DNA from 2 places in the Pseudoalteromonas sp. ECSMB14103 genome. Region 2 is predicted to be linked to the other one. Evidence: predicted binding sites of a transcription regulator. Region 2 holds the regulator's gene; the other holds the start of a gene.

Region 1 (15,256 bases), on a different contig from region 2:
TTTTTAAAAGGGTGATTATGTTTAAATACGGTTTATATTTATTTACGTTTTTACCTTTTTGTTCGTTTGCTAACTCTTTCAATCAGCAAATATCCGCAGCTCTGATTGAAAGAACAACACACAATATTACTTATGATGGCAGTTATTATTCAATGACCTATCCCGGTGGTGATGTACCAAGTAATATTGGTGTGTGTACCGATGTTATTATTCGCGCTTACCGCCAATTGGGTGTGGATTTACAACAAAGAGTACATGAAGATATTCGAGCAAATTTTGTGATGTATCCGTCTGAGCGAATTTGGGGTTTAAAAAAACCAGATAAAAATATCGACCACAGGCGTGTACCTAACCTTCAAGTATTTTTTAAGCGTCAAGGCACAGAGTTAACTATTTCAAGTAACTCACGTGATTATAAAGTTGGTGATATAGTTACTTGGATGTTACCCGGTAACTTACCCCATATAGGCATGGTTGTTACGGAAGCTTTAAGCAGCGCCGAGAATGTTCAAATTGTACATAATATAGGGCGAGGACCAGAAATAAGCGGAATGCTATTTGATTATAAGATTACTGGTCATTATCGTTTTACTAATAAACATTATAATGCCCAGTAAAGATGGGTGCTGCTATAAAGCTATTAATTATTTTAGATTAATACTTATATTTCCGTTTGGCTTGCTACAGCATAAAAGTATTTCACCATCACGAACAAACGCGAGTGGCTCTTCATTATATTTAACATTGCCAGATACTAAAGTTGCTCTGCAAGCACCGCAGTAGCCTTCACGACATTGATAAGCAACGTCTATTTTTTGAGATTCTAAGCAGTGTAAAAGAGAAGGGCAGCCAGGGCTATATTCAATGCGCTGGCTGTTTTCTGCAAGTGTAACACTTGCAGTCGTTTCGCTATTCATTATAAGTCAAAGTCACCAAATTCAGCAGCATCAACTTGTGAATCTATTTGACCTACAAGGTATGAACTAATTTCTGCCTCTTGTGGTGCAACCTGAACATTATCAGACACTAACCATGAGTTGATCCATGGGATAGGGTTACTGTTGTTTTCAAATTGGGCTGGCAAACCAATAGCAGTCATACGTGCGTTAGTAATATATTCAACATACTGACATAAAATATGCTTGTTTAAGCCAATCATAGAGCCATCTTTGAATAGGTACTCTGCCCATTCTTTCTCTTGCTCAGCAGCTTGTACAAACATTTTAATTGCTTCATCGCGACACTGAGCTGCAACGATTGCCATTTCTGGGTCGTCTTTACCGTCTTGCATGATATTTAAAATATGCTGTGTACCCGAAAGATGAAGTGCTTCGTCACGTGCAATTAGTTTGATTATCTTAGCGTTACCTTCCATAAGTTCACGTTCAGCAAATGCAAATGAACAAGCAAAGCTGACATAAAAACGAATTGCTTCAAGAATATTTACCGACATCATAGCGAGGTAAAGTTTCTTTTTCAGCTCGAATAAGTTTACAACAACTGTTTTACCGTTGATTTCATGCTTGCCTTCACCGTAAAGGTTGTAAAGTGAAACAGAGTTAATTAAATCATCGTAATAAGTTGTAACTGCATCAGCGCGCTCGCTAATTTTATCGTTGCTAACGATGTCATCAAAAATAAGCTCTGGTGATTGTGTTACGTTACGAATAATGTGGGTGTATGAACGGCTGTGAATTGTTTCACTAAATGCCCACGTTTCTATCCAGGTTTCAAGTTCTGGGATAGACACGATAGGTAGTAGCGCAACGTTAGGAGAGCGGCCTTGTACACTATCAAGCAGTGTTTGATATTTTAAGTTACTTAAAAATATGTGCTTTTCATGCTCTGGTAGCGCCTGAAAATCTAAACGGTCTTTACTCACATCTACTTCTTCTGGTCGCCAAAAGAAAGACAATTGCTTTTCAATTAACTTTTCAAAAATAGGATATTTTTGTTGATCGTAACGCGATACGTTAACGGTCTGGCCAAAAAACATTGGCTCTTGCATTTGGTTATTATGATTACGACTAAAAGTAGTATAAGACATGTTTATCACTCAAAAAACTATCAGAACAAAGCGGGCTGCATGCCCGCTTAAGATAAAATTAACGACTATATTTTACACGCGCCGCCTGCACAATCGTCATCTTCCACTTCTGGAGTGTCGTCTTGTGCATCAGATGCGCCATCACGGGTATTATGGTAATACAACGTTTTGACCCCCAATTTGTAGGCGCTAAGTAAGTCTTTTAATAAGACTTTCATAGGTACTTTACCGCCTTCAAATTTATTTGGATCATAATTTGTGTTTGCAGAAATAGTTTGGTCAACAAATTTTTGCATGATACCGACAAGCTGTAAGTAACCATCATTAGAAGGAATGTCCCAAAGTAACTCATAGTTGTCTTTCAAACGTTCGTACTCAGGTACAACTTGTTTTAAAATACCATCTTTACTTGCTTTAACACTAATGTGACCGCGTGGCGGCTCGATACCATTTGTTGCGTTCGAGATTTGCGATGACGTTTCTGATGGCATTAATGCGCTTAGTGTTGAGTTACGCATACCGTGTTCTTGTATGCTCTTACGCAGTGCATCCCAATCAAGGTGCAGTGGCTCATCACAAATTTTATCTAAGTCTGTTTTATACGTATCTGTTGGCATAATGCCTTGAGAATACGTTGTTTCGTTAAACTTAGGACATGCACCACGTTCTTTTGCAAGTTCGTTTGACGCTTTCATCAAGTAGTATTGAATAGCTTCGAATGTTTTATGTGTTAGTGCATTTGCACTGCCGTCTGAATAACGCTTACCATTTTTAGCTAAGTAGTAGGCATAGTTGATTACACCTATTCCTAACGTACGACGTCCCATTGTTGCGTTTTTGGCAGCTGGTACTGGGTAGTCTTGGAAGTCGAGTAGGTTATCGAGTGCACGTACTGCTAGCTCCGCAAGCTCTTCTAGTTCATCTAGAGACTCAAGCGCACCTAGGTTGAAAGCAGACAATGTACATAGTGCAATTTCGCCTTCTTCGTCGTTAACGTTGTTAAGTGGTTTAGTCGGTAATGCAATTTCTAAACACAAGTTAGACTGACGAATTGGCGCAACTTTCGCTATAAACGGGCTATGTGTATTACAGTGATCTACATTCTGTAAGTATATGCGGCCAGTACTTGCACGCTCTTGTGCAAACACAGAGAACAATTCAATGGCTTTAATACGCTTTTTACGAATTGACTCGTCTTGTTCGTATTTAACATATAACGCATCAAATTCGTCTTGATCTTCAAAAAACGCATCGTAAAGACCTGGCACGTCTGATGGGCTAAATAACGTAATGTAATCGTCTTTAATCAAACGAGAATACATTAACTTATTAAACTGTACGCCGTAATCTAAATGACGAACACGGTTGTCATCAACACCACGGTTATTTTTAAGAACTAAAAGGTTCTCTACTTCTAAATGCCATAGCGGGTAGAATAGGGTTGCTGCGCCGCCGCGAACACCACCTTGCGAACAACTCTTAACAGCTGTTTGAAAGTGCTTGTAAAAAGGGATACAACCTGTGTGGTATGCTTCGCCATTACGGATATGGCTTCCTAATGCACGGATACGACCAGCATTAATACCGATACCAGCACGCTGAGAAACATATTTTACAATAGCTGACGATGTTGCATTGATTGAATCAAGGCTGTCGCCACATTCAATAAGTACGCAAGAGCTAAATTGACGAGTAGGCGTACGTACACCAGCCATGATTGGCGTAGGCAATGAAATTTTAAATAACGATACCGCGTCGTAAAAACGTTTTATGTATGAAACTCGTGTTTCTCGTGGGTAATCTGCAAATAAGCTTGCAGCCACTAAAATATATAAAAACTGTGCGCTTTCATAAATTTCACCCGTTACACGGTTTTGAACTAGGTATTTACCTTCTAATTGCTTAACTGCAGCGTAACTAAAATTAAGATCGCGTGAGTGGTCAAGGTATTCGTCTAATTCGTCAAATTCTTGCTCTGTATAATCAGCAAGTAAGTGAGCATCGTAACGTTTATCACTCACCATTTTTGTTACGTGATCAAATAAACGCGGTGGCTCAAATTGACCGTATGCTTTTTTACGTAAGTGGAATACAGCTAAACGCGCAGCAAGATACTGGTAATCAGGTGATTCTTTAGAAATCTGATCGGCAGCCGCTTTGATAATCGTTTCGTGAATATCTTTTGTACGAATACCATCATAAAATTGAATATGTGACTTTAATTCAACCTGTGAAACCGAAACGTTATTTAAACCTTCGGCGGCCCATTCTATAACGCGATGGATCTTATCAAGATCAAGAGGCTCTTTGCGCCCGTCACGTTTGCTTACAGATAACTGTTGGTTCATAGCTTTGCCTGTATTCCTTGGGGATAATGTATTTTTGACCAAAGTTGTACGTCTCAAAAAGAGAAGTAGTGCTCATTTTTTATAAGTTTTACCCAATGAGGTAAATTTAATTGAATAACATTTGGCCACAATATCTGGTGTTGTTCAATTTAGAGATCACAAGATAGTGTGGTCTGAGTTGATTTGCAAGGGGCATAATTGCCCCTATTTGTGGATAACGTTGGGATAACGTATTTGTGTTAGTAGGCATTAACCTTTGATCATTCATTGAAGTTGAAATTTTTAAAAATCAACTCAGGATCGACTAAATTTACACATTTTGAAAATAAATTTCGGCTGCTTTTTTTATCATCAAGCTTTGCGTAAAAACTAACACAATCACAATATATAGTGTTTATATCTAAAATGGGCACTATATATGGTTAAATGCGTCAATAGGGCTACGCCAGTTAAAATCAGCTTTCCAAGTAAGAGCTTCTGCATCGCTTGGAATGTACCCCCACAGAGCAGTAGCTGTAGGCATACCTGCTGCTTTACCCGCTTGAATGTCTCGTTCGGCATCACCTATATATAAACAGCGAGCTGGTATTACGTCCATTAGTTTTGCGCAATGAAGTAAAGGTAGAGGAGAGGGTTTGGCTTCTTCAAGCGTATCACCGCTAATAACAACTGCCGCATTTTTTAAAGCGGGGATCGCAGCGACAAGCGGCTCAGTTAAAAAGCCAGGCTTGTTTGTCATGATCCCCCATTTGATCTTTTTGTGATCAAGTGAGATCAGTAGTGGTTCAATACCGGCAAAGCATTGAGTATATTTTGCAATGTTTTGGGCATAGCTATCGACCAATTGCTTTATCAACTGTGCTTGTGCAAGAGAGGGCCACAATTCTTTAAAACCCGCTTCCAATAAAGCTGCCGCACCATTAGAAGCCGCTGGGCGATATATTTCGCTTGTTACTTCGGCAATCTGATTTGCTCGTAATACACTATTAAGTGCAGCGCCTAAATCGTCAGCTGTGTCGAGTAAGGTGCCGTCTAAATCAAACAAAAACGCATCATATTGATAAAGTTCTAATGATGAACCTGCGCTCTTCATTACACCAACTTCTCAAAATGAAGGATATAATTAACACTAACATCATTATTAAGTGTGTATTGTTTAGAGAAGGGGTTATACGAAAGTCCTGAGCTTGCACGTACTTTTAAGCCCGCTTGCTCGGCCCACGCAATTAGCTGCGCCGGTTTAATAAACTTTTTGTGATCGTGAGTTCCCTCTGGAACCATTTTTAATAGTTTTTCAGCACCTACAATTGCGTACAAGTAGGCTTTCGGTGTTTTATTAAGGGTAGAGAAAAAAACATCAGCGCCAGGTTTTGCAAGTTTGGCAACGGCGTGAATAATTGAAGCAGGGTCTGGAACGTGTTCGAGCATTTCCATACAGGTAACAACGTCAAATCGTTCAGGGTGTTCTTCAGCAAACTGTTCTGCGGGTATTTTTATGTAATCTACATTAACACCCGTTTCTAGGCTGTGTAATTTAGCGACAGTCAAAGGCTCTTGCCCCATATCAATACCTGTTACCTTTGCCCCCATACGTGCCATACTTTGGCTTAAAATACCCCCACCACAGCCAACATCGAGTGTTTCTTTATCAAATAAACCTTGCGTTTTATTTGCAATAAAATCTAGGCGTAACGGATTAATTTCGTGAAGAGGTTTAAACTCACCCTCTAAATCCCACCAACGCTCTGCGATGGCTTCAAACTTTGCTATTTCTGCGTGATCTACATTTTGATGTTCGGTCATAAAATACTTCCTCGTCAATCTGAGGCCATTATATAGGCCTAAATTGATAAATCGCAAAGTTTTGCGCCTGTAAATTAAAATTAATTGTGATAGCATGTCTGTTAGTAATAATAACAATACTCTTTAAAACCTAATACTGGGTTATTAAGAGCTGCTACTGAAGGAATGTGATATCAAATGACTGATCTCGCCAATGAAATTCTGCCAGTCAATATTGAAGACGAGTTAAAAAACTCCTACTTAGATTACGCAATGAGTGTAATTGTAGGACGTGCATTACCAGACGTACGTGATGGCTTAAAGCCAGTTCACCGCCGCGTTTTGTTTGCAATGAACGAGCTTAGTAATGATTGGAACAAGCCTTACAAAAAGTCGGCACGTGTTGTCGGTGATGTAATCGGTAAATACCACCCACACGGCGATAGCGCAGTTTATGACACGATAGTTCGTATGGCACAGCCATTCTCACTACGTTATATGCTTGTAGACGGCCAGGGTAACTTTGGTTCTGTTGATGGTGATTCAGCTGCTGCTATGCGTTACACCGAAGTACGTATGGCTAAAATGTCTCATGAGTTATTAGCGGATCTTGAGAAAGAAACGGTTGATTTCGTTCCTAACTACGATGGTACAGAGCAAATTCCTGACGTTTTACCAACTAAGGTACCTAATTTACTTGTAAATGGTTCTTCTGGTATAGCCGTAGGTATGGCGACAAACATCCCACCACATAACTTAACTGAAGTTATCAATGGTTGTTTAGCATTAATTGTTAATCCAGATTTAACCATAACTGAGTTAATGGATTACATTCCTGGTCCAGATTTCCCTACAGCCGCAATCATTAACGGTAAAAAAGGGATTGAACAAGCGTATCAAACGGGTCGTGGCAAAGTGTACATGCGTGCACGTGCTGACATCGAAACAGACGAAAAAACGGGTCGTGAAACAATTATTGTTCATGAAATCCCTTATCAAGTTAACAAAGCGCGCTTAATTGAAAAAATAGCGGAGCTTGTTAAAGATAAAAAAATTGAAGGCATTAGTGCACTACGTGATGAATCAGATAAAGACGGTATGCGTATCGTTATTGAGATAAAGCGTGGTGACGTAGGTGAAGTGATTCTAAACAACCTATATGCACAAACACAGTTACAAACAGTGTTTGGTATGAACATGGTTGCACTCATCAATAACCAGCCTAAGTGTTTTAATTTAAAAGAAATGCTTGAAGAGTTTATTATTCACCGTCGTGAAGTAGTAACTCGTCGTACAGTATTTGATTTACGTAAAGCGCGCGACCGTGCACACATGCTAGAAGGTCTAGCGATTGCACTTGCCAACATTGACCCAATTATTGAACTTATTCGTAAGTCTCCAACACCAGCAGAAGCAAAAATAGCGTTAACTGCACGTTCGTGGGAATTAGGTAATGTTAAAGCAATGCTTGAAAAAGCAGGTGAGGCTAACGTTGCTCGCCCAGATTGGTTAGCTGATGATTTAGGTATACGCGACGGCCAATACTTTATTTCTGAGCAACAAGCTCAAGCGATTCTTGACTTACGATTACACAAGCTAACAGGCCTTGAACACGAAAAAATCTTAAGTGAATACCAAACACTGCTTGATTTAATTGCTGAATTGTTACACATACTGGCAAGCCCAGAGCGCCTAATGGAAGTAATTCGTGACGAGTTAGTTGAAATTAAGGCGCAATATGGTGATGAACGCCGTACTGAAATCAACGCAGCCGCGCATGATATCAGCCTTGAAGACCTAATAACTGAAGAAAATGTTGTGGTTACACTTTCTCACGAAGGCTATGTTAAGTATCAGGCGTTGTCTGATTACGAAGCGCAGCGTCGTGGTGGTAAAGGTAAATCTGCAACAAAAATGAAAGACGAAGATTTTATTGAGCGTTTATTAGTTGCAAACACGCATGATACTATTTTATGTTTCTCTACAGCAGGGCGTTTATATTGGTTAAAAGTATATCAATTACCACTAGCAAGTCGTGCAGCACGCGGTAAGCCAATTGTAAACTTATTACCTTTAGAAGCTGACGAACGTATTACCGCTATATTGCCAGTACGTGAGTACGAAGAAGATAAATACATTTTTATGGCAACAGCATTTGGTACAGTGAAGAAAACACCTTTAACAGCCTACAGCCGTCAACGTGCTAGCGGTATTATTGCCGTTAACCTAAACGAGGGTGATAGCTTAATTGGTGTTGATATTACTGATGGTACCAACGAAATAATGTTGTTTACCGATGCGGGTAAGGTTGTTCGCTTTAAAGAAGCTGAAGAATCTGCTGTTGTTGACGAAAATGGAAACCCAGTATTAGACGAAGAAGGTAACCCAGAAATTCGTTTCAAGGGTGTTCGTCCAATGGGCAGAACGGCAACGGGTGTACGCGGTATTAAAATGACCGACGAGCAACGTGTTGTATCGCTCATCGTGCCAAAAACTGATGGCGCAATATTGACTGTAACTGAAAATGGTTATGGTAAACGAACTCAACTTGAAGATTACCCATCTAAGAGTCGTGCGACACAAGGTGTTGTATCAATTAAGGTGAGTGAGCGTAATGGTGCTGTAGTAGGTGCTGTTCAAGTTGATGACAACGACGAAATAATGCTTATTTCAAATCGCGGAACGTTAGTGCGTACTCGTGTGAACGAAGTTTCAACAGTTGGTCGTAACACACAAGGTGTTATTTTGATCAGAACTATTGACGAAGAGCAAGTAGTTGGTTTACAACGTATAGAAGAAATTGAAGTTACAGAAAGTGACTTAATCAATACTGAAGACGTTGAAACAGTAGATACAGTTATAGATGAAGTCGTGGATGATAATCCTCCTTCAGAATAATTGAGATTGAAAAAGCGGCCTTGGCCGCTTTTTTTAATGTTGTTGAAAAAAATTAATACAGCGTGGATTTAATATTTTCATGTTGAGTGTATAAATTACTGGAATGAGGCAAAGGTAATGAGTAAATATAATTTTTGTGCAGGGCCGGCTATGCTTCCGCAAGCGGTAATGCAAAAAGCACAAAAAGAATTCTTAGATTGGCAAGACATGGGCGTTTCTGTAATGGAAATTAGCCACCGTAGTAAAGAATTTTTGGCATTAACTGCAAAATGTGAAGCAAGCTTAAGACGCTTAATGAATATTAGTGATGAATTTGAAGTTTTATTTATGCATGGTGGTGGTCGCGGTCAGTTTAGTGCAGTACCCCTTAACCTTCATCAAGCAGATAAAAAAGCTATCTACTGCGAAAATGGTGTGTGGTCTAAAAGCGCGACAGACGAAGCTAACAAGTTTACTTCAACAACCAGTGTTAATGTACGTAACGATGCAGATGGAAAATTCTCAATTAAAAATGTAGCTGATTGGGTTTTACCTGCAGATGCCTCATATATTCATTATTGCCCAAACGAAACCGTAGATGGCTTAGAAATTTTTGAGGTGCCAAGTCATCCAACGGCACCAATTGTTGCTGATATGTCGTCAACGATTTTATCGCGCGAAATTGATGTAGATAAATTTGATTTAATTTACGCTGGTGCGCAAAAAAATATCGGTCCATCAGGTATCGCTATCGTTATTGTGCGCAAAACATTACTTGATCGTGAAGGTTTAGCTAAGCCTGGTATTTTAGATTATGCACTCGAAGCGAAGCAGGGCAGTATGTTTAATACACCACCCACATTTGCATGGTACTTAGCTGCAGAAGTGTTTGAATGGTTAGAAGCCCAAGGTGGTGTAAAAGCGATGGAAGCCCAGAATATCGCTAAGGCTGAACTTCTTTATAATTTTATTGATGAGTCTCCTTTTTATTCAAATAAAGTAGCCAAGCATTGCCGCTCACGTATGAACGTACCATTTTGGCTTAATGATGAAAGCTTAAATGAAAAGTTTGTATCACAATCTAAAGAAGCTGGTTTATTAGCGCTTGAAGGGCACAGAATAGTAGGCGGTATGCGCGCAAGTATTTATAACGCAATGCCACTTGAAGGCGTACAAGCGCTTGTTGATTTTATGGCAGCTTTTGCGAAGGAGAATAGCTAATGGAGCAACTTCGTTTAGAACCAATATCGCGTGTTAACGGCTCTGTGACATTACCAGGGTCAAAAAGTTTATCTAATCGTATTTTACTGCTGGCTGCTCTGGCTAGCGGAACAACCGTTGTAGAGAACTTACTCGATAGTGATGATATTCGTCATATGTTGGGAGCACTAGAGCTTTTAGGTGTAACAGTAACACTTAATGAAGACCGAACAGTTGCAACTGTTCATGGTGTTGGTGGTGAGTTCAAAAAACCTAATAAACCTTTATTTTTAGGTAATGCTGGTACAGCATATCGTCCGTTAACAGCTGTTTTAGCAGCTGTTAAAGGTGAGTATGAGTTAGTCGGTGAGCCACGTATGGAAGAGCGCCCAATAGGGCACTTAGTTGATGCGCTTCAAGCCCTTGGTGGTGATATTACCTATACAAAGCACAAAGACTACCCACCGCTTAAAATTGTTGGTGGGCAAATTAATGGTGGCGAAGTTGAAATTGATGGCAGTATTTCAAGTCAATTTTTAACCGCTTTATTAATGGCAGCTCCATTATTCAGTGGTGATACGCAAATTACAATTAAAGGCACATTGGTGTCTAAGCCTTATATTGATATTACTTTAGGGGTTATGGCGCGTTTTGGTATTACCGTTGAACATTCAGACTATTCACTATTTAAAGTAAAAGGTGGCCAACAGTATCAATCACCTGAACGCATAATGGTTGAAGGTGACGCATCATCGGCTTCTTATTTTGTTGCAGCCGCAGCCATTGCTGGTGGCGAGATTGAAATTAAAGGTGTGGGTGCTAAATCGGTTCAGGGTGATATTGGCTTTGCGAAGGTGATGGAACAAGTCGGTGCTCAAATCGATTGGTACGATGAACGTTTAGTTGTGAGGAAAGGCGAGTTAAAAGGGGTCGACATAGACGCCAATGCCATTCCAGATGCTGCAATGACGTTGGCTACCGTTGCTTTATTTGCTAAAGGTCCCACAGCTATTCGTAATATTTATAATTGGCGTGTAAAAGAAACAGACCGCCTCTACGCTATGAGTACAGAACTTCGTAAAGTAGGTGCAAAAGTGGTTGAGGGGGAGGATTTTATTGAAATAACTCCGCCATTAACATTTAACGATGTCGCTATTGACACTTACGATGATCACCGGATTGCTATGTGTTTTGCCATGGTTGCAGTAGGCGGAAAGCCTATAACAATCAATGACCCTAAGTGTACCTATAAAACATTTCCTACGTTTTTCAATGTATTAGCATCAGTGAGTGAATAGGCTTTTTATAACTATTTATAAAAAGTTACACACTAATAGCAGATATATTTTAATAACTGACGTATAATGTCGCGGTTTATTTAGGTGTGCATTGCAGGAGGTTTAAATGCAGGCGTTATTAATGCCCGTGATCACCGTTGATGGCCCAAGTGGTTCTGGTAAGGGAACTGTTTGTCGTTTGTTAGCCGATAAGTTGGGTTGGGATGTATTGGATAGTGGTGCAATTTACCGCGTTTTATCCCTTGCAGCACTTCATCACCAAATCGCATTAGATAACGAAGAGGCACTTGTACCACTGGCTGCGAATTTAGACGTGCAGTTTTTGGTAGATAGCCAAACTAATGCTGGAAAAGTTATTCTAGAAGGCGAAGACGTAACAACCACTATTCGTAATGAAGAAGTGGGCGCAGCTGCATCAAAAGTAGCAGCTCTTCCTCGTGTTCGTGAAGCGCTATTAAGGCGTCAACGCGCTTTTAGAACCGAAAATGGTTTGATAGCAGACGGCCGTGATATGGGAACTGTTGTATTCCCAGATGCGCCATTAAAAATCTATTTGACTGCGAGCGCACAAGAGCGTGCTCGTAGACGCTTTGTTGAGTTGAATGAGCGTGGGCTTGATGTTACACTAAGTGGTCTATTAGAAGACATTCAAGCTCGTGATGACCGTGATATGAATCGCGCCGTCGCACCGCTTGTGCCTGCAGAAGATGCAATTGAACTCGATACTAGCGAGCTCAATGCACAGCAAGTGTTTGATAAAGTTATTACTTTATTAGATGCAGCTATCTCTGAAGGTAAACTTCCTAAACGAAGTTAAACACATTTTATGCACCAGCAGGATGCCAGTGCTATTTTAACAACCCCATGCAGCATGGTTGCTTATTGGTATTAATATATGAGACGTATATTCGTATGTCAGAAAATTTTGCGCAGTTATTTGAAGAAAGCTTAAAGGGTTTTGAAGCAGAGCAAGGCTCTATTGTTAAAGGTACAGTAATCTCAATCGAGAACAACATTGTACTTGTAGATGCTGGTCTTAAATCAGAAAGTGCTATCCCTGCAGAGCAGTTCAAAAATGCTGCTGGTGAACTAGAAGTTGCTGTTGGCGACGAAGTAGATGTTGCACTAGATGCAATCGAAGACGGTTTCGGTGAAACTATCCTTTCTCGTGAGAAAGCGAAGCGTCACGAAGCGTGGATCCGTCTTGAGAAAGCTTGTGAAGAGCAAGAGACTGTTACTGGTGTTATCAACGGTAAAGTTAAAGGCGGTTTCACTGTTGAAGTTGATTCAATCCGTGCTTTCCTACCTGGTTCACTTGTTGATGTTCGTCCAGTACGTGACACAACTCACCTTGAAGGCAAAGAGCTTGAATTTAAAGTAATCAAGCTTGATCAAAAACGTAACAACGTTGTTGTTTCACGTCGTGCAGTTATCGAATCAGAAAACTCACAAGAACGTGAAGAGCTTCTTGCTAACCTTGTTGAAGGTCAAGAAGTTAAAGGTATCGTTAAGAACCTTACTGACTACGGTGCGTTCGTTGACCTTGGTGGTGTTGATGGTCTACTACACATTACTGATATGGCGTGGAAGCGTGTTAAGCACCCTTCAGAAATCGTTAATGTTGGTGACGAAATCGCAGTTAAAGTTCTTAAATTCGACAAAGATAAAACTCGTGTATCTCTAGGCCTTAAACAGCTTGGTGAAGATCCATGGGCAGCTATCGCTGGTCGTTACCCAGAAGGTTCTAAACTTTCTGGTCGTGTAACTAACCTTACTGATTACGGTTGCTTCGTAGAAATCGAAGAAGGCGTTGAAGGTCTAGTACACGTTTCTGAAATGGATTGGACTAACAAGAACATCCACCCTTCAAAAGTTGTTTCACTAGGTGACACAGTTGAAGTTATGGTTCTTGAAATCGACGAAGAACGTCGTCGTATTTCTCTAGGTCTTAAGCAATGTATTGCTAATCCTTGGCAGGAATTTGCTCGTCTACAAAACAAAGGCGACCAAGTTACTGGTAAGATCAAATCAATCACTGACTTCGGTATCTTTATCGGTCTTGACGGTGGTATTGACGGTCTTGTACACCTTTCAGATATTTCTTGGAATACACCTGGCGAAGAAGCTGTACGTGAATTCAAGAAAGGCGACGAAATCACTGCTATCGTATTGCAAGTTGACCCAGAGCGTGAACGTATCTCTCTAGGTGTTAAGCAAATCGAAGCTGACCCGTTCAATAACTACCTTGATGCAAACAAAAAAGGTGCTATTGTTAAAGGTAAAGTGACTGAAGTTGATGCGAAAGGCGCAACTGTTGAACTTATCGAAGGCGTTGAAGGTTACATCCGTGTAGCTGATATCGCTCAAGAGCGCGTTGAAGATGCAACTACTGTTGTTTCTGTAGGCGACGAAGTTGAAGTTAAATACGTTGGTGTTGATCGTAAGAACCGCACTTTAAGCTTATCTGTTAAAGCTCTTTTCGAAGCAGAAGAGAAAGAAGTACTAGAGAAGCTTAAGAAAGAAGAGCCAGTGTTTGAAAACGCAATGGCAGCTGCTTTCGCAAATGCACAAAAAGACTAATAAATAATTAGTTTTTAGTTGGGAGGGCACTTTTGCCCTTCCTATATCTTTTTATTAAGGAAACGCTATGACTAAGTCAGAATTGATAGAAACACTTGCGGAACAACACGCACACGTTCCAGTGAAAGATGTTGAAAATGCTGTAAAAGAAATTCTAGAACAAATGGCCGGTTCATTATCTTCTTCAGATCGAATAGAGATCAGAGGATTTGGTAGTTTCTCTTTGCATTTCCGCGCTCCTCGCACAGGTCGTAATCCTAAAACTGGCGATACAGTAGAGTTAGATGGAAAGCACGTACCTCATTTTAAACCAGGTAAAGAATTACGCGACCGCGTCAATGCGAGCATTGCCTAGTTAATATAACGGAGTAGTTACTTGTTCAAGGTATTGAAATTTATTCTGGTAGCGCTGTGCCTAATTAGCGCATTTGTATTAGGGTCACAAAACCCGCAGTTAGTACAAGTAAATTATATTATAGCCAGTAATACTCTGCCTTTAGCTGTAATAATAAGTTTCTGCTTTTTGTTAGGTGTTCTAATAGGTTGTTTTATAAGCTTTAAGCTATTCTCTCAATTAAAGTGGCAAAATTACCGTTTGAAAAAACAGTTAGCGCCTGAGAAAAATAAAAACAAGCTTGACGTTAATAAAGACACCTAATTATGATTGAGCTTTTGTTTTTACTACTACCTGTTGCAGCCGGCTACGGTTGGATTATGGGTAAAAACAGTGCTAAAAATCATGCTCACCAACTTAATCGTCAAATAACTTCTGAATACAGTAAAGGGCTTAAGTTTTTATTAGACCGCGAAGAAGATCAAGGTTTAGAACACTTAATAAATTTACTAGAGGTTGCAGCGGATTCAGTTGAACATTACTCTACACTTGCCACTATGTTTCGTCGCCGAGGCGAATTAGACCGCGCAATCAAAATCCATGAACTTCTTTTAAAACATCCAAGTTTGAGTGAGCAGCAAGCCGCTACTAGTCGCTTAGAATTAGCCGAAGATTATATAATGGCTGGATTGCTAGATGGTGCAGAAGAGCATTTGGTTTGGTTGGTCAAAGCAGGTCATGTAGAAGCTCTCGATCCTATTATTACCTTATACTCGCAAACTCGTGAGTG
Region 2 (15,256 bases):
TTCATGGTCCTACGCTTGCCTTTAAAGATTTTGGTGGGCGCTTTATGGCTGAATGCTTAGCGCAGTTTAACCAAGGTGAAAAGGTGACTATTTTAACAGCAACATCAGGTGATACTGGTGCAGCGGTTGCACATGCATTTTACAATAAACCAAACATTGATGTGGTTATTCTTTATCCCAAAGGAAAAATTTCACTTGCTCAGCAAAAGCTATTTACTACATTAGGTGGCAATATTCACTGCTACGCGGTTGATGGCAGTTTTGACGATTGCCAAGAACTTGTAAAAAAGTCGTTTTTAGATGAAGAAGTTAAGTCTACACTTGGCTTAAATTCAGCAAATTCAATAAACATAAGCCGCTTAGTCGCTCAGGTGTGTTATTACTTTGAAGCGATTGCACAACTGCCAAAAGAAAAGCGTGCAACAGCGCATATTTCTGTACCAAGTGGTAACTTTGGTAATGTATGCGCTGCAATGATTGGCGCTGTAATAGGGTTGCCAGTTGGAAAGTTAAGTGCAACAACCAACCAAAACGACACCGTTCCTCGTTTTATACTTGATAAAAATTGGTTGCCTAATGCAACGCTTGAATCGCTTTCAAATGCGATGGACGTGAGTAAGCCGAATAACTGGCCACGTGTGCAAACTATGTTGGACAACAACTGGTTTAGTTACGACAACTTTTACTCAATTAGTGTTGACGAAGAAAACACTCAAACGGTGATGAAAAATATTCATCAAACAGGGTATGTTGCAGAGCCACATACAGCAATTGCCTACCAAGGTTTAGTCAATAACCGAGCTCCGGGTGCTGCGGGCATCTTTTTAGCAACTGCACATCCAGCTAAGTTTAAAGAAAGTGTAGAAGGTATACTAAATATTGAACTTGATATGCCAAAGCCATTGAGCGACGCTTTGGCTAAACCATGTCTTGCAAGCGACATAAACGCCGATTACGACGCTTTGCGTACAGAAATACTGGCTAAGTTAGCTTAAATATTAAGTAAACACGAAAGCGGCTATGGCCGCTTTTTTGCACATTTTAAACCGTGAAATAGCTTTTTTAATTAACTAATTAAATGTAATAAATAAAAAACATTTAAAATAATTATGTAAGTTATTTAAAAATATCATCTTAAAAAGGGTGTGAAATAGTTTCAATCCCTGATTAAATATCCTCAACTTAAGAACGTAGGCAAAGTGCGGTTTTAAGCGTACAATATAGCCTCTAAAAAATACCATACACGTTGCCCAGGAGCCCCCAATGTTAGAACGTAGCATGAATATTTCGGACTTTGATCCAGAGTTATTTGACGCGATGAGTAAAGAAACATCACGTCAAGAAGAGCACATTGAGTTAATTGCATCTGAAAACTACTGTAGCCCACGCGTACTTGAAGCACAGGGTTCTCAACTTACTAACAAATATGCGGAAGGTTATCCTGGCAAGCGTTACTACGGTGGCTGTGAGCACGTAGACGTGGTTGAGCAATTAGCTATTGACCGTGCAAACGAATTGTTTGGTACTGACTACGCAAACGTTCAGCCGCATGCAGGTTCGCAAGCCAATGCCGCTGTTTTCCAAGCCTTATTAAGCCCGCTTGATACAGTACTTGGCATGAGCCTAGCACACGGTGGCCATTTAACTCATGGTTCACACGTAAACTTTTCAGGTAAAACATATAACGCAATTCAGTATGGCCTAAACGAAGAGACTGGCGAAATTGATTACGCACAAGTTGAAGCGTTAGCACTAGAGCACAAGCCAAAAATGATTATCGCGGGTTTTTCTGCTTATTCAGGTATTGTTGATTGGGCTAAGTTTCGCGAAATTGCAGACAAAGTAGATGCTTACTTGTTTGTTGATATGGCGCATGTTGCAGGTTTAATTGCTGCGGGTGTTTACCCAAGCCCAGTACCATTTGCACATGTTGTTACTACAACAACGCATAAAACATTAGCGGGCCCTCGTGGCGGTTTAATTATTTCTGCATGTGGCGACGAAGCAATTTACAAAAAGCTTAACAGTGCTGTATTCCCTGGTGGCCAAGGTGGTCCTTTATGCCACGTTATTGCTGCAAAAGCAGTGGCATTCAAAGAAGCTTTACAACCAGAGTTTAAAGAATACCAAACACAAGTTGTTAAAAATGCGCAAGCAATGGTTAGCGTATTACAAGAGCGTGGCTACAAAGTTGTTTCTGGTAAAACAGACAATCACTTGTTCTTACTTGATTTAATCGATAAAGATATTACGGGTAAAGATGCTGATGCAGCATTAGGTAATGCGAACATTACGGTTAACAAAAACTCAGTTCCTAATGATCCGCGTTCTCCGTTTGTAACGTCTGGCTTACGTATTGGTTCTCCTGCAATCACGCGCCGTGGTTTCAAAGAAGCTGAATCTAAAGAGCTTGCTGGCTGGATTTGTGATGTACTAGACAACATTGCTGATGAGTCTGTTCAAGCACAAGTAAAAGAAAAAGTGAAAGCAATTTGTGCAAAACTACCTGTTTACGCTTAATAAAGTAAAACGGTAATTTAGATCACATAAGCAATCATGCTATTATAAAAGCCGCTTTTTAGCGGCTTTTTTGTTTTTAAAACGGATACCTTTAGTTATGCATTGCCCATTTTGTACAGCAAAAGACACCAAAGTTATAGATTCCCGCCTTGTTGGCGGTGGCCATCAAGTTCGCCGCCGTCGTGAATGTAACGATTGCCATGAACGTTTCACCACGTTTGAAGGGGCAGAGCTGGTTATGCCGCGTGTTGTAAAACAAGACGGCAGTCGCGAACCATTTAATGAAGATAAGTTACTAAATGGTTTAAATCGTGCGCTTGAGAAGCGCCCCGTCAGTACAGAACAAGTTGATGAAGTAGTCAATATAATAAAGTCGCAATTACGTGCAACGGGTGAGCGAGAAATTTCAAGCCATTTGGTGGGTGAATGCATTATGGAAGCGCTTAAAAAGTTAGATAAAGTCGCTTATGTAAGGTTTGCGTCAGTATATCGCTCGTTTGAGGATATACGAGAGTTTGGCGAAGAAATTGCCCGTTTAGGGGAATAAGCATGAGCAGCCAATCAGCATTTACTGAGCACGATAAACTATATATGGCGCGTGCTATTGAGCTTGCTAAAAAAGGTCGGTTTACCACAACACCTAATCCGAATGTTGGCTGTGTACTTGTAAAAGATAATCAAATAATTGGTGAAGGGTTTCATCAGTTAGCAGGGCAAGGACATGCAGAGGTAAATGCACTTGCTGTAGCCGGCGAAAAAGCACAGGGTGCAACTGCCTATGTAACACTTGAACCTTGTAGCCATTACGGGCGCACGCCCCCCTGTGCTGAAGGACTCAAGGCTGCTGGTATTAAAAAGGTGATTGCAGCCATGGTTGATACCAACCCGCAAGTGGCAGGTAAAGGCCTTAAAATATTGAGTGACGCCGGAATAGAAGTTGCTCATGGGTTGCTTGAACAAGAGGCGCGCGCATTAAACTTTGGCTTTTTTAAGCGTATGGAGCAGGGGCTTCCTTACGTAACTTGTAAATTAGCAGCCAGTATAGACGGTAAAACAGCGCTAAAAAACGGAAAAAGTAAGTGGATCACAGGCCCTGCTGCACGAAAAGATGTGCAGCTATACCGCGCTCAAAGCTGTGCCATTTTAACGGGGGCCGATACGGTTCTTGTTGATAATGCAAAACTCAATGTTCGACCAAGTGAGTTACCGTATTCATTACCAACCAACTTACCGCTACGTCAGCCGGTGCGTGTTATAATAGACTCGCAAAACAGATTAACACCTGACCTTGCGCTATTTAAAATAGCGCACCCGATAATTATATTTACTACCAAGGTTGATAATTCAATGCAGTGGCCGCATTTTGTTAAGCACATAGCGGTGCGCGAGCAACAGGGTAAGGTTGATTTAACCGATGTATTACAAACACTAGCAAAGCATCAGTTTAATAATATATGGCTGGAAGCTGGGGCAACCCTTGCGGGGAAAATGACCGAGCTTGATTTAATTGACGAGTATGTTTTTTATATCGCACCAAAACTGATGGGTTATGATGCTAAAAGTTTAGTAAACTTCCCTGAATTGACGAGTATGCAAGATACTATCGATTTATCTTTTAATGAGTGTGTTCGCATTGGTGACGATTTACGTATCAACGCGTTAAAAACGCACGCATTAAAATCATTTAACAAAGAAGAGTAGCGCTATGTTTACTGGGATAATAGAAGCCACAGGCAAAATTGCTTTATTACAAAAAAAACAAGGCGATTTAGCCATTCGTATCCAAAGCGCCGACCTTGATATGAGTGACGTAAAGCTGGGTGACAGTATTGCAACAAATGGCGTGTGTTTAACGGTAGTTGATAAACATGTTGATGGTTTTAGCGCTGATTTATCTAACGAGACAATTCATTTAACTGGTTTTGCACATTATTCAATAGGGCAAACAGTTAACCTTGAAAAAGCAATGCAACCGGTTTCGCGTTTAGGTGGACATTTAGTGTCTGGCCATGTTGATGGTATTGCAACAATAACGGCAATTACAGCTAATGCAAGAGCTACTGAATATTGGCTGACAACCGATGAAAATTTAATGAAATACATACCGTACAAAGGGTCGGTATGTATTGATGGTATAAGCCTGACAGTTAACGCTGTTGAAGGTAATAAATTTAAATTAACAATTGTGCCGCACACCAGCGGTCAAACAACGATTGCTGACTTTAAAGTAGGCACTCAAGTTAATTTAGAAGTCGATCAAATTGCACGTTATTTAGAGCGTCTTATCAAAGGCGCAGAGCAGCCAACCGGCGCAGATATATCAATGAGCTTACTCGCAAAAGCGGGCTTTATTAAATAACGAAACTGACAACTTACACGAGCGAATTTATGAATTTACACAGCGCACAAGAAATTATAGATGACATTAAAGCCGGTAAAATGGTTATTTTAATGGACGATGAAGACAGAGAAAATGAAGGTGATCTAATCATTGCTGCGGAACATATTAGCGCAGAAGCAATTAACTTTATGGCTACTCATGGCCGTGGTTTAATTTGTTTAACGATGACACAAGAGCGTTGTGAGCAACTAGACTTGCCTTTAATGGTTAAAAATAATGGCGCTGCGTTTTCAACTAACTTTACTATGTCGATAGAAGCATCAAAAGGCGTAACCACAGGTATATCAGCAGCAGATAGAGCACGCACGGTACAAGCAGCTATCGCTAAAGGTGCTGTTCCTAGCGATATTGTACAGCCGGGTCATATTTTTCCGATTATGGCACAGCCAGGTGGTGTATTAACACGTGCAGGTCATACAGAAGCCGGTTGTGATTTAGCGCGTTTAGCAGGGCTTGAAGCGTCTTCTGTTATTGTTGAAATTTTAAATGCTGATGGCACCATGGCACGCCGCCCTGATTTAGAAGTTTTTGCTAAAGAGCACGACATTAAAATTGGCACAATTGCTGATTTAATTGAATACCGCAATTTAAACGAAACCACAATCGAAAAAGTGGCTAAGTGTAAACTGCCAACAGAGCATGGTGAATTTGACTTAGTCACGTACAAAGACACGATTGACGGTCAGTTACATTACGTACTACTCAAGGGTGAAATTAAAGCGCAAGAACCAACCTTGGTGCGTGTGCATTTACAAAGTACATTTAACGATATTTTACTTTCTGATAGAAGCGCAGACAGAAGCTGGGGCTTATCGGATGCAATGGCATATATAGCTAAAAATGACGGTGTGCTAGTCATTTTAGGTAAACAAGAAAGTACTGAAGAGCTTGAATCAACAGTTAAAGCATTTGCTGCTGCAGACGCTGGTGAAAATGTTACACCGCGTAAATTTCAAGGTACTTCTCGTACTGTTGGTGTAGGCTCACAAATTCTTGCAGATTTAGGAATTGAGCAAATGCGATTAATGAGCCGCCCTAAAAAATACCATGCACTTTCGGGCTTTCATTTAGAAGTTATTGATTACATTGAGCCACAATAGGCAAACGCTTAAACTAGGCTATTTTATTATTATTATGGTATGATGCGCAGCAATTTTTGCGCAATCGCAACCGCTTGAACTTATTTTTAGGGTTATCAAATGAAAATTATTGAAGGTAATAAGTACGCACCGGGCAAAAAATTTGCCATTGTCATTTCTCGTTTTAATGACTTTATTGGTAGCAGCCTACTTGAAGGTGCTGTTGATGAGCTAAAACGTACAGGTGGTGTATCTGATGACGACATTACTGTGATTTATGTACCGGGTGCAGTTGAATTACCTTTAGCGGCAAAACGCGTTGCAGCAAAAAAAGAGTATGATGCAATCATCGCTTTAGGCGTAGTGATCAGAGGTGGAACACCACACTTTGACCTAGTTGCTGGCGAGTCAAACAAAGGTCTTGCGCAAGTATCACTTGAGTATGATATACCGGTTGCATTTGGCGTATTAACCACTGAAAGCATTGAACAAGCTATTGAGCGCGCAGGTACCAAAATGGGTAACAAAGGCGGCGAAGCTGCTTTGGGTGCGCTTGAAATGGTTAATGTGTTAGATAAAATTTAAGTTTAAGGAATTTTTGTGAAACCAGCAGCAAGACGTAAAGCACGTATCTTAGCACTTCAAGCCGTTTATTCTTGGCAATTAAGCGGTAATGCAATTGCCGACATCGAGCAACAAATGTTGATCGAAAACGACGTTACTAAAATTGATGTTGAATACTTTAAAGATTTAGCCTCAGGTGTAGCTGTAAATTATAAGCTACTTGATGAATCAGTATCACCTCATTTAACGCGTCCATTTGATGACTTAGATATGGTTGAGCGAGCAATTTTACGTTTAAGCAGCTACGAACTTAAGTTCCGTGAAGATGTACCTTACAAAGTTGCTATCAACGAAGGTATTGAGCTTGCCAAAATATTTGGCGCAGAGGATAGTCATAAATTTGTAAACGGTGTACTTGATAAAGCTGTAAAGCATTTACGCAAGTAATAGTATTTTTCTCTGACTTTGCTTTCAGAGATTTACTTTATATAACCGTTAAAAGGAGAGCCGGCATAGGTCGGCTTTTTTGTGTATGAAGGAATTTGAATTAATTAACCGCTACTTTAAAGGTCGCGGTATTTCTCGTCGTGATGTTAACCTAGGTATAGGGGATGATTGCGCGCTTGTCACTGTTCCACAAAACTGCCAACTTGCAGTCACAACCGATACTTTGGTTGAAGGCGTGCACTTTTTTGAAGATATTTCTCCTCGCGCATTGGGGCATAGAGCGCTTGCTGTTAATTTAAGTGATTTAGCTGCAATGGGTGCTGAACCTACGTGGGTATCTGTTGCACTAACGTTACCGACAATAGATTCTCAGTGGATTGCAGAATTTACTGAAGGCATGCATGAAATTGCAGAATACTTTAATGTACAAATTATTGGTGGCGATACCACTCAAGGGCCACTTACCATTACTATTTGTGCAAAAGGTACCGTGCCGGAAGGTAAGGCACTACGCAGAAGTGGTGCAAAAGTAGGTGATTGGATTTATGTTACGGGTCCTTTAGGGGACGCGGGTCTTGCTATTGAAGCACGGAAGCAAGGTATTAATATAGATCCTACGCATTTAGAATACTTAAACAATCGATTTGACTACCCAACACCGCGCGTTGCTGCGGGTCAGGTCATCCGTGGGCTTGCAACGTCAGCTATTGACGTATCAGATGGATTACTTGCCGATTTAACACATATTCTTGAAATGTCCCAAGTAAATGCAGAGATTAATGTTGAGAGTATTCCTACATCAGAGGCAATGAAAGCAAGCTTAGATTTTAATAAGCAATTACCGTTTATTCTTAGCTACGGCGATGACTATGAATTAATTTTTACTGTTCCCGATAACAATAAAGGTATGCTTGATTTAAAGCTAAGCCAATATGGTGTGGATATTACCTGTATTGGGCAGATAAAAAGTGGTAACGGTAAGATTGAGCTTTTACAAAATGGTGAAATGTTTAACTTTGAGCAACAGGGCTTTGAGCATTTTACAAAGGAGCAGGTTTGAATAAGAACCGATTATTTAACTTAAAACGCCCACACCAGTTTTTTGGTTTAGGGTTTGGTACTGGCCTTGCACCAAAAGCGCCGGGTACATTTGGCACATTTGCAGCATTGCCATTTATATTTATAACAATGCATTATCCAATCTGGTTACAAATAGTATTTGCAGTTGTGATCAGTGTATTTGGTATTTGGGCATGCGGTAAAACAGCTGATGATCTGGGTGTGCATGACCATCCTGCTATTGTGTGGGATGAAGTCGCTGGCTACTACATCACCATGATAGGTGCAGCATTAAATTGGCAAACTTTATTAGTTGGCTTTTTACTTTTTCGCTTTTTTGATATTGCAAAACCAGGCCCGATTCGTATGTTAGACAAACGCGTACATGGTGGTTTTGGTATTATGGCGGATGACGTGTTAGCGGGTATTTTTTCATTGATTTGTTTGCAAGCATTAATAAAAGCAGGTTTACTACCCTTTTAGTGTTTATATTTGATTAGTTTAACTAGGTGGCAGCGTATGATGCGATTTTTACTGGTGTGTGTACTGATGTTGTGCGCAATGCCAAGTGGGGCTTCAATTACTGACTATGTTGTTAAACAATGGAATATTAAAGACGGCTTACCGTCACAATCATTAAAAAGCGTAGTGCAAGATCAGCAAGGCTACATTTGGCTAGGCACACAGTTTGGTTTGAGCCGCTTTGATGGCACTACGTTTACAAACTACAATACCCAAAATAGCGCTTTTTTACCAAGCAATGGCATTAATAAGCTTTTAATCGATTCGAATGGATTACTTTGGGTTGGTACTAGAAGTGGTTTAGTGGTTATTAACCCAGCGACCTTTGCAGCGCAGGCATTTAACATTAAAGGCCCTGTAAGGGATATTCTAGAAGACTCCAAAGGGGGCACTTGGATAGCCGCAAACGGGTTATATTACGTTGGTCGTGGTCAAGTTAACTTACGCGGTCAATCTAAAGCTATTTTACCAACGGCTAATGCAACCGTTATAACTCAAATAGTGGGTTCAGTGAGCCAAATGGCGCTTTCGCCAGAAGGTATTTGGCTTGTAAACGATCGTCACTTGTTACGCTTAACTAAAAACTCCTCCGATTTTGCCAAACTGCGTTTAGAACTTACTGCTAAAATATCGTTACCCGAGCGTTTAGCTCAAACGATCGTTCATGATCTTGCATTTTTAAATGGGAATTTATATTTAGCTTCGGAGCTAGGCGCTTACTTTTTAGATTTAGACGACGAGCTAAGGCCCTTTCCATTACCCAACGCGAATAACTCTGCTGTGTATAAATTTATGAGTGACAGCGATGGTGGTTTATGGATTTCCACCTATGGGCGCTTGTTATTCAGAGATAAATCCAGCCAATGGCAATGGGTTGAGCCGAGCCAGCTAGATCAAAGTATTTGGTTTGCTGATATTTTTAGAGATGATAAAAATAATATTTGGTTAGCAAGCTTCAGTGAAGGGTTGTGGCTTGCTCACGAAGGGCGAGTAGAAAGGCACGCTGCTGTTTCACAAATGACTGAAGCGGTTATGGCGCTGAGCCAAGCTCCAGATGGTAAATTATGGGTCGCTAATAAAAGTGGTGTTGGTTATTTTGACTTGAATAAAAGTTATATTAACTTAATTCCAAGTAGTCAGTATGGGCGTGCCTCAGTACACGATTTACAGTTTGATGGAGAGCGCGTATACATCGCCACAGGGCGAGGGTTGTTCGTATACGAAGACGATAAACTCTTTAGTGTGCCTGGGCGCGCACTGCGTGATAATCCCGTTTTTGCTATAAGTCGCTCTAGTAAAGGCGGGTTTTGGATTGGCACCGGCCGTGGGCTTTACAGGCTCAACTTTGCAGGTTTAACTCCCTTTGCTTATAACGCCTTTTTAGGCAGTAAATTTATAACTTATGTACTAGACAAAGGAAACTTTGGTGTCATAGGTACCAGTAAAGGTGCGTATTACTTTACTGATCGCGGTATCGAAAAGGTCGGGGATCAAACTTCACTTGAAAGTGCTTATATTACAAGTGTTTTGCATATTGATGGCGTGGGTATTTTAATAGGCTCGCTTAATGATGGATTATTTTACCGAAGCACGCAGGGCCAATGGCGACAGCTTGATGCCGCAAATGGGTTACCGTATGGCTCTATATTTAGCTTGGAGTACGACGAAAAATTAAATAACGTGTGGGTGAGCACCATGAAAGGTGTTTACAGAATGCCAGCGGAGCAGTTCAAAACAAACATAGAAAGTTTAAAAGTAGAAGAGGTGATTTCGTCATTCGATCGCCAGCTTGACGGCAAAGCTAACCAGTGTTGTAGTGGTTTAGGCCATGATGCAGTTGTCAATATGGGCAGCTCAATGTGGTATCCGAGCCTACAAGGTGTTGTTGAGATACCTAAAAATGTAGAGCTATTTGGGGTGTTGTCGTTAAAACCAACTATTGAAACAATTACAACTCCTGAGCGTAATTTAACAACGGCTGCGCTAGGTAAAAAGCCGACTTTAGAAACTGACGAGCGAGACATAACACTAACCTATACGGCGATAGACTATTATGCGCCAAACAGTATTGAGTTTAGGTATCAGTTAAGTGGTTTGGACAATGATTGGCGTTATGCAAACACGCGCCGCGAGGCTATTTATACCAATTTACCAGCTGGGGCATTTTTATTTCAGTTAGAGGCAAAACGCCAAGGTGAAGATTGGTCAAAGGCGCAATACGTAGAGTATGAGTTTATTGTGCCAGAGCGGTTTGATGAAACGATTTACTTTAGATTACTGATCACCAGTGGCTTTATTTTACTTCTTTACTTAGTATTTTGGGTGCTTAAAGCGCAAGAGCGCAGAAAACAAGAAGTGCTTGAAGGTTTAATTACAGAGCGTACGTTAGAGCTTCGACAAGCGAATGATAAGCTTGGGCAAGTTAACTCACAACTTAAACTTGTAAGCCACTCTGATGAGCTTACAGGTTTGCGTAGCCGTCGTTTCTTGTTTGATCAATTACCCAAAGATATTGAGCATTTTCAACGTAATTCACAGTCATTACAGGCTCAAGGCAAATCACTTGTACTGGTTATTATTAATTTAGATAACTTTAGCCGTATAAATGATGCCTTTGGTCCAATTGCTGGTGACAGCTGTTTGCAGCAAATGGCTGCGCTATTAAACTCGCGTACGCAGGGCTCTGACTACGTAGCGCGCTGGAGTGGTGATGAGTTTTTATTACTTTTACGTGACTTTAAGTGCAATAAAATAGACAGTTACTCTTCAGAGCTTTGTAAAGCGATTGCAGAGTATTCTTTCCAATTACCTAACGGAAATATGACAAATATAACAGCCTCAATTGGTTGGTCTTTCTACCCATTACCCTTACTTGGTGGGCAAGTAATTAGTTGGGAAACCTCTATTAATTTAGCTGACATTTCGCTTCATCAAGTTAAAAAACGCGGTGGAGACGGTGTAGCGCATATTACTTTCGACGAGCAGCTAGATGCATTTGAGTTTGAACAAAACTCTAATGTAGAGCAGCAACTGGGTATGCTACAGAGAAATGGTTTGGCCGATATAAAAGTGTGGATGCGATAATACCTGACCAAAGTGATTGGTCAGGTATGGTGAGGTTAACGCTATTGATTAAGCCAAGCTGGTAATATTGCAACTGACTCAGGTGCCGTAAATGCAGTGCTTGCATCGGCGCTAATGTCGCCTCCGGTAATACTTAAAATATTGTTAAAACGCATAACTACATTATTTGATTTTTCAGCTACGTATAAATCTGTCCCGGTATACATAATATCGACAGGGTTACCCAGTAGGGTATTTGGGCCGCTAATCGTGGTGCTGATGTTTACCAACCCCGATGCCATTGCCACGTTATTTAATACATATACTTTTCCATCGTCAGCAACCGCGGCGCTACCCACATCAGAGAGAATTAACGAGCCACTAAGCGAGTCGTAATCGATGCCATGTATATTGCTTGGCGCTTCTACCGCGGTTCCAGCATTAGCAGGTGTTATAAGCCTATCTTCAACAGCAATATTTACATTTCCAGCCATAAGCTTGCTTTTGACTTCGTCGAATACAGCAACGGTTCCATTTGTGAGTGCGACAAAAGCACGGTCAGTGTTTACATCGTAATCAACATCCCAAGGACGCGCACCGTTAGCAAAAGTAAGCGTCATTAATGGGCTTGCATCTCCTGTGGTACACGTTGAAAATATTGAGATACTTGGTGTATCTGCATTATTTTCTGCAACTAAAATCATACCGCTATCAGAAGCTACATCAAGACCTTTAGGAGATATAAGGCCTGTATTTGCTCCAGTAATAATACTGTCTTGGTTTGTATTATACGCTTGCCCATCTCTGTTTATTGCCACTTTATTTGAAATGACAATACCGCCAATAGAAGTTGTACTGTTATCGAACGTTGTATAGCTATTACCCGCTTTATCAAAAGTTACACTCTCGATAGTTTGACCCGCATTATAGTTGCCAATTTCAGTGTTAAGTTGAGAGCTTAATCGACTAATTTGCCCAGTTGTTGCACCTGTAGTACCCGGGTTACTGCTAACTGCAACCCCAAGTAGCGTCATATTAGCGGTATCGCTATCTGAAATGTCAGCTATTACATTTTGCATACCCACTTTAGTAATTGACTCAGGTTTAATAGTTGAAGTGATTAAGTCAGGAGTAATATCGCCGCTTTCACCTGAAAAAATATTGCTAAATACAAGAACAGCATCATTTGATTTTTCGGCTACACGCAAATCACTCCCTTCAAGGCTAATATCAACCGGGTTACCAAGCATTGTTGCTGGTCCGGCAATACTGCGTGCAACGCTCACTAAGCCGTCTGCGGTTGATGCATTATTGATTACAAATAACGAACCATCGGTTGCATCTGAGGCACTGCCTACATCAGATAAAATAAGTTTATTAGTATTTGAATCATAAACAATGCCATGAATATTTACAGATATTTGCGTACCATCATTATTGCTAGGGGTAATTGTACGACTTGGCATAGCGGCAAATTCACCACCAACAAAATTATCGTAAACGGCTACATCACCATTTGTAAGTGCTACATAAAGACGGTCATTTGTTTCATCATAATCAACATCCCACGGTGCAGCTTCTGTTATGGTTGTGCCTAATGGCATTGCGTTACCTGCGGCTGTAGCGCCAAAAGTCGTTACCTGCATCGCGCCAAAGTCAGCAATAAAAATAAGGCCACTTTTTTGTGCTACGGCAATTCCTTTAGGGTTTACGAGCGTAGTGTTAGCACCTGTTATTTCGCGATCAGTATTTGCATCATAGCTGCTGCCATCAGCACGGTTAGCAAGCTGACAGATAGTTTTAATACTGCCACTTTCGCTGTCGCTTGCTTGTAATAAATTACCTAAGCTATCAAAAGCGACGCCTTCGTTAGCTGTTGTGTTAAAAGTTTTTAATTTAGAAGCGCTTTGGTCAATTAAATCAATGGTACCCGTGTTGGTTTCTCCATTGTTTGCCAAAATAAAAGTGGCTGATGCAAAGCCTGGGTTGCCATTTGTTCCATCGGTACCATTTTGTCCGTCGGTGCCTGCAATACCATCTACGCCGTTTTTACCATCGTCTGAGCTACAACCTGTAATGCCAATTAATACTGCAAGTGTTAACGCTGAAAAACTAAGCGTATGTTTCAATGCGTTTTTTTGTGCTGAATGAGTTGTTAAATTAGCGTTATTCATCATTTTTACCTTCTAAATATTCCATTAAATTTAGGTAAATAAAGGGCTTGCTTATAAAGCACAGACTAAGCAGCACTGATTATTTACATGTTAACCTCACAGCAATAACGGCTTAAAAGTTAAATTGGATGCAAAAATAATGATAAAAACGAAAAAGGAGCCAACAGGCTCCTTTTTATAAACAGTTAAAATAATTAACTAAGCAGTAAATGACCTTATTGAACTTAAAATACCTTGCTCGCCTAAGCCCATTTCATCGTGCATTTCGTCTTGCGTGCCGTGCTTAATAAACTCATCAGGAATACCTAAGTTAAGTATTTTAACATTGGCCTGCTGGCTGGCTAAGTATTCGTTAACCGCAGAGCCTGCACCACCGGCAATGGCATTATCTTCAAGTGTAACAATGACATCATGATTTTTAATAATGTCGTTTAACAGTGAAGTATCAAGCGGCTTTATAAAGCGCATGTTAACAAGCGTTGCATTAAGTTCATTTGCAGCAAGTTGTGCGTTTTCAAGCAATGTACCAAATGACAAAATGGCAATCTTTGAACCTTCTTTTACTGTATTTGCTTTACCAATTTCGAAAAGTTGCATATCGCTCTGAATATCTGCCGTACCAGCGCTTCCGCGAGGGTAACGAACAGCAACCGGGCAATTAGCTTTGTAACCGGTGTACAACATTTGGCGGCATTCATTAGTATCGCTAGGTGCCATAATAACCATATTAGGTATACAACGCATAAAGCTGAGATCGTATGCGCCTTGATGTGTTTCGCCATCGGCACCAACAATACCGGCTCGGTCAATGGCAAATAATACAGGGAGGTTTTGTAATGCAACATCGTGAATGAGTTGATCGTATGCGCGCTGTAAAAAGCTTGAATAAATAGCAACAACAGGCTTTAAGCCTTCACATGCAAAACCTGCGGCTAGGGTTACGGCATGTTGTTCAGCAATCGCGACGTCAAAATACTTATCAGCATGTTCTTTTGAAAAGCGCACCATGCCCGAGCCTTCACGCATGGCAGGAGTGATAGCCATTAACTTATCATCTTGCTGCGCCATGTCGCATAGCCAGTCGCCAAATACTTTTGAAAAAGTAGGGGCGCCCGGTTTTGATTTAGGCAAGCTAGATGTGTTTGGATCAAACTTAGGAACGCCGTGGTAACCAATAGGGTCGGCTTCAGCTGGCTTGTAACCCTTACCTTTTTGCGTTTTTATATGAAGAAGTTGTGGGCCTTTTAAATTACGCATATTACGTAATGTATCAACCAGCATGTTTACATCGTGCCCATCAATTGGGCCAATATAATTTAAGCCAAGTTCTTCAAAAAACGTACCAGGGATAACCATGCCTTTAAGATGTTCTTCCATTCTGCTGGCAAGCTCTTTAACAGGCGGTACGCCAGACAGTAACTTTTTAC

Evidence for each region. The regulator NrdR, encoded in region 2, represses ribonucleotide reductase genes. The targets are predictions, from matches to a motif close to AAACACNANATNTNGTGTTT.
Region 1: a site for NrdR is predicted at 4,519-4,538, ahead of nrdA (class 1a ribonucleoside-diphosphate reductase subunit alpha). Genes of this name have one in related genera too.

Annotation. Positions count from the first base shown of each region.
Region 1 covers NZ_JWGY01000002.1:182,205-197,460, forward strand. Annotated here, with positions in the region: gene RF53_RS05865 (DUF1287 domain-containing protein) at 18-617, shown strand; gene yfaE (class I ribonucleotide reductase maintenance protein YfaE) at 645-917, opposite strand; gene nrdB (class Ia ribonucleoside-diphosphate reductase subunit beta) at 917-2,047, opposite strand; gene nrdA (class 1a ribonucleoside-diphosphate reductase subunit alpha) at 2,113-4,395, opposite strand; gene RF53_RS05885 (HAD-IA family hydrolase) at 4,808-5,488, opposite strand; gene ubiG (bifunctional 2-polyprenyl-6-hydroxyphenol methylase/3-demethylubiquinol 3-O-methyltransferase UbiG) at 5,488-6,198, opposite strand; gene gyrA (DNA topoisomerase (ATP-hydrolyzing) subunit A) at 6,376-9,075, shown strand; gene serC (3-phosphoserine/phosphohydroxythreonine transaminase) at 9,193-10,275, shown strand; gene aroA (3-phosphoshikimate 1-carboxyvinyltransferase) at 10,275-11,552, shown strand; gene cmk ((d)CMP kinase) at 11,659-12,369, shown strand; gene rpsA (30S ribosomal protein S1) at 12,465-14,132, shown strand; gene ihfB (integration host factor subunit beta) at 14,200-14,487, shown strand; gene RF53_RS05925 (lipopolysaccharide assembly protein LapA domain-containing protein) at 14,509-14,790, shown strand; gene lapB (lipopolysaccharide assembly protein LapB) at 14,793-15,256, shown strand, end outside.
Region 2 covers NZ_JWGY01000014.1:8,494-23,749, reverse strand. Annotated here, with positions in the region: gene thrC (threonine synthase) at 1-995, shown strand, start outside; gene glyA (serine hydroxymethyltransferase) at 1,264-2,520, shown strand; gene nrdR (transcriptional regulator NrdR) at 2,618-3,067, shown strand; gene ribD (bifunctional diaminohydroxyphosphoribosylaminopyrimidine deaminase/5-amino-6-(5-phosphoribosylamino)uracil reductase RibD) at 3,070-4,221, shown strand; gene RF53_RS17445 (riboflavin synthase) at 4,226-4,879, shown strand; gene ribBA (bifunctional 3,4-dihydroxy-2-butanone-4-phosphate synthase/GTP cyclohydrolase II) at 4,909-6,021, shown strand; gene ribH (6,7-dimethyl-8-ribityllumazine synthase) at 6,121-6,585, shown strand; gene nusB (transcription antitermination factor NusB) at 6,601-7,011, shown strand; gene thiL (thiamine-phosphate kinase) at 7,097-8,071, shown strand; gene RF53_RS17420 (phosphatidylglycerophosphatase A family protein) at 8,068-8,553, shown strand; gene RF53_RS17415 (ligand-binding sensor domain-containing diguanylate cyclase) at 8,590-11,676, shown strand; gene RF53_RS17410 (hypothetical protein) at 11,718-13,829, opposite strand; gene dxs (1-deoxy-D-xylulose-5-phosphate synthase) at 14,028-15,256, opposite strand, start outside.